2 regions of the Pannonibacter sp. Q-1 genome follow, and region 2 is predicted to be linked to the other one. Evidence: predicted binding sites of a transcription regulator. Region 2 holds the regulator's gene; the other holds the start of a gene.
The links. Region 2 encodes PhoB, which activates phosphate uptake and scavenging genes when phosphate is short. Its sites were predicted from a motif close to TGTCATNNANCTGTCAT; they were not measured.
Positions count from the first base shown of each region.

Region 1: the regulator PhoB is predicted to act here: its motif matches at 1,044-1,060, upstream of phnD (phosphate/phosphite/phosphonate ABC transporter substrate-binding protein).

Region 1 covers NZ_JBSXNB010000004.1:553,475-555,675, reverse strand. The annotation lists gene ACVNHC_RS14075 (Pnap_2097 family protein) at 1-882, shown strand, start outside; gene phnD (phosphate/phosphite/phosphonate ABC transporter substrate-binding protein) at 1,126-2,070, shown strand; gene phnC (phosphonate ABC transporter ATP-binding protein) at 2,135-2,201, shown strand, end outside.
Region 2 covers NZ_JBSXNB010000001.1:299,166-301,366, reverse strand. The annotation lists gene phoU (phosphate signaling complex protein PhoU) at 1-455, shown strand, start outside; gene phoB (phosphate regulon transcriptional regulator PhoB) at 493-1,191, shown strand; gene ACVNHC_RS01340 (GcrA family cell cycle regulator) at 1,396-1,968, opposite strand.

The sequences.
Region 1 (2,201 bases), on a different contig from region 2:
GCTGCATTGCCCGGTATGAGTGATGGCAGTGCTGCTTCCAGCCTGCCTCAGTCCTCCCTGCTGGACAGAGGGCTGTGCCCGGAGATCCTTCTGGGCATGCCGCATCTCACGCCCTTCGGTCTTTCGCGCACCTGGCTTTTGAAGGAGCTGGCGCACCGCCACTGGCTGATGCTTGGGCGCGATCTCGGTATGGACAATGCCGACTTCCGCACACCGGACGGGCAGGAGGCCTATGCGGCCATTTCGGCCCTGAGCTGCAATGTCCGGTTTTCGCAGGCAAGGGCCAATGCGGTCCTGTCGATTGCGGCAAACCTTTATCCGGTCTCGCATGCCAGATGCGAAAGCCTCTTCACCTTGTGTGTAGACGGGGTGCCTGCAGGAGCCGTGGTTCTGCAGTCGGCATTCGTTGCGCGCACTTCCGGGACAAACCGCTCGGTCCGGCGGTCCCTGATCCGCAACGCCAATGTCAGCGGGTCTGTCAGGCCGAGCCGCCTTGCCGGGGCCGCCGGTCTGTTGCGGACACTCGATACCGCCGCGCTGCCTTGCTGGAATGAAACCCTGTTTCAGCCATGCCCCCTGGAGGAATTCAACGGAGCGGGGCTGTTCTATTTTGCCGAGTTTCTGGCAGCGGCAGCGCGGGCCTTCTGGCAGTGGGAAGGGGCAGAGGCCGCAGCTTTGCGCTTTGAGAGGCCGCATGTGGTGCTGTTCACGGGCAATATCGACCAGGGCGAAACCCTGCGTATCCGTCTGTGTTCGCGGCAAGACACTGAGCCGGTGGGCCTTTGCACGGTCGGACGCATGGATGGCTCCGTGATCGCATCCGTCCTGTTCGGTCTTGGGGAGGATGAGGCCGATAAAGCCGCAATACCCAATCCCCGATGAGCCTGCCTCATCGGGATTTAGTCAAGCCCGTGCGATGTTTGAGCATTTCGAGGCGTGATGCGCCAGCATCTCAGAGCCTTGGTATAAGCCGGTAAGTGTATCCCGAAAGTCCATCCTGAATTCGGTCAGTTTTGGCTCCGGATAAGCCGGTGCCGGAGCAATGTCATCTGCCTGAAATGTACGTGTCACAAACTTGCAATACCCCGAACGTACAGGTGACCAAACGTCAGGAAAGGATGATCCATGAAACATCTTCTGCTCTCCGCCGCAATGATCCTTGCTGCCACGGCTGCTCAGGCCGAGTTCAAGCTGGACGCTCGCTACACCGACGCTGATGGTGACATGGTTGCAGATGTTCCGTCTGACCCTGCTCAGCTTGTCGATCCGGCCCAGCTGATCTTCGCCTATACCCCTGTCGAGGATCCGGCTGTCTACGCCGAAGCCTGGTCGGATTTCCTGGCGCACATGGAAGCGGTCACCGGCAAGCCGGTGCAGTTCTTCCCGGTACAGTCCAATGCAGCCCAGATCGAGGCAATGCGCGCCGGCCGCCTGCATGTCGCAGGCTTCAACACCGGCTCCAACCCGCTGGCGATTGCCTGCGCAGGCTTCCGTCCCTTTGCCATGATGGCCAAGGCCGATGGCTCCTTCGGCTACGAGATGGAATTCATCACCTATCCGGGTTCGGGTATCGAGAAGGTGGAAGACATCAAGGGCCGCACGATGGCTTTCACGTCTGAAACCTCGAACTCCGGCTTCAAGGCGCCTTCCGCCCTGATGAAGGCGCAATATGGCATGGAAGCTGGCCGTGACTTCACGCCCGCCTTCTCCGGCGCCCATGACAACTCGATCCTCGGTGTGGCGAACAAGGACTACGACGCTGCTGCGATCGCAAACTCGGTCATGTCCCGCATGATCCAGCGCGAAGTGATCAAACCCGAGCAGATTGTCACGATCTACAAGTCCGACACGTTCCCGACCACCGGTTACGGCACGGCGCATAACCTGACGCCGGAGCTGCAGGAAAAGATCCGCGAAGCCTTCTTCAGCTTCAACTGGGCCGGCTCCTCGCTGGAAAAGGAATTCTCCAAGTCTGGCGAAGCACAGTTCATCCCCATCACCTTCAAGGAATACTGGTCGGTGGTGCGTGAAATCGATGCGGCCATGGGCGTTCAGTACACCTGCAACTGATCTTTCCTGAAATGCACAAGACAGGCGGGGATGACCCCGCCTGTCCGTTTTGAGAAGGCCACCCATGCTGCACATCCAGTCGCTGACCAAAACCTACAAGACCGGCGACAAGGCCCTGACGGATGTCTCCT
Region 2 (2,201 bases):
CCGCAGGCCGCATCGCCAACGATCTGGAGCGTGTCGGTGACCTTGCCAAGAACATCGCCAAGCGCGTGATTGCCATCGACGGCGTCTTCAATTCCAAGAAGGCCGCCTTCGGCGTCGAGCACATGTCCGATCTGGCGCTGAACCAGCTCAAGTCGGTGCTGGACGCCTATACGGGCCGTGATGCCGAAGCCGCCAAGGCCGTGCGCGAGCGCGACGATGAGGTGGATGCCATCTACACCTCGCTGTTCCGCGAGCTGCTGACCTACATGATGGAAGATCCGCGCAAGATCACCCAGTGTGCCCACCTGCTGTTCTGTGCCAAGAACATCGAGCGCATTGGTGACCATGCCACCAACATCGCCGAAAACGTCTATTTCATGGTGACCGGTGACCAGCTGCTGGAAGCCCGCCGCAAGATCGACGAGATGGGCATTGCCGAAAACGAAGGCGCCTGATCTGCCTGCCTGTAAGTGACGTCCGGAGCATATTGCCATGCCCAAGGTTCTTATCGTTGAAGACGAAGAGCCCCTGAGCCTTCTGCTGCGCTACAATCTCGAAGCCGAAGGCTATGACGTGGACTCCTGCAACCGGGGAGATGACGCCGAAATCCGGCTGCGGGAGACGCAGCCGGACCTCTTGCTGCTGGACTGGATGCTGCCGGGACTTTCCGGCATCGAGCTGTGCCGCCGCGTCCGGGCCCGGTCCGAAACCGAACGCCTGCCGATCATCATGCTGACGGCACGCGGCGAGGAGGCCGAGCGCATCCGTGGCCTCGCCACCGGGGCTGACGACTATGTGGTGAAACCCTTCTCGATCCCCGAGCTGATGGCCCGCGTGCGCGCCATCCTGCGCCGGGCCCGCCCGGAAGTGGTGTCCACCATGCTGAAGTCCGGCGATCTGGAACTGGACAAGGAAACCCACCGCGTCCGCCGCAACGGCAAGGAAATTCACCTGGGGCCGACCGAGTTCCGCCTGCTGGAATTCCTGATGACCTCGCCCGGCCGCGTCTTCTCGCGCGAGCAGCTGCTCGACGGCGTGTGGGGCCACGATGTCTATGTGGATGAGCGCACCGTCGACGTTCACGTCGGCCGCCTGCGCAAGGCCATCAACAAGGGCAAGGTGAAGGACCCGATCCGCACGGTCCGCGGCGCGGGTTATGCCTTCAACGATCAGTTCGCCGTCGCCAGCTGATCCGCTCTGCTGCAATTATTCTGGAAAGGCCCGCCATCCGTGCGGGCCTTTTGGCTTTTGGAGAAGCGCGCCACTTTGCGCCGGCGTTCCCAGCCGCTCAACAAATGCAGCCGGACGTCCAGCCAACAAAAAAGCCTGCCGCAGCGGGCAGGCTTGATTGGGTGAGGGAGCCGCTTGGGGTGCTGGTTGGCCCCCTCTGAAGCATCAGCCGCGAAGGGCTTTCTTGTCCGGAGCGGCGCGGCGGCGGTCGTTGACCGGCTGGTAGGCGATCCGGCAGTGCTGCGGGCAATAGGGAACGCCGGGCTCCGAATGGCGGCCGCAGAAATAGAAATCCGCAGAGGACGGGTCACCGATCGGCCACTTGCAGGTGCGCTCGGTGAGGGTGAGGATTGTGGCGCGCTCGGTGAAGGGCACCAGTTCGGCGAGCGGTGCTGCTTCCACGTCGATGGCCACATCTTCCTGCGGTGCCATCTTCAGTGCGGTGGCGCCGCGCAGCTGCGGCGTTCCTGCCGAAGGCGTGCGGATGGTGGAGGTGGCCTGCACCGTGGTCTGCTGCGGCGCGGCGGCTGCCGTCACCGGCGCCGTTGCGCTGCGCGGGCGGCGCTGCTTGGTGACAGGGGCCGCCGTCTTGGCGCGGCCCGACAGGCCAAGGCGGTGAACCTTGCCGATGACAGCGTTGCGCGTGATGCCGCCAAGCTCGGCAGCAATCTGGCTCGCGCTCAGACCGTCCGTCCAAAGCTTCTTCAAGAGATCTACGCGTTCGTCAGTCCAGCTCATCTGTCGCACCCCGTCGTTTGCGGCTGTAGAATTTTACGCATTAACCATGAATTAAGGCACGCGTGGTCCGCGCCTTAGTGGCCATATCCAGTATGATTTGGTGAACTACAGCACGACATGTCGTATCCGACTGGTTGGACACTACAATGGGCGGTGAAGGCGAGGCAAGTTGGGGGCAAACATGAACCGGGGACGAAACGACTTTTCCCCAGATAACCGGGGTTGACTTTTAC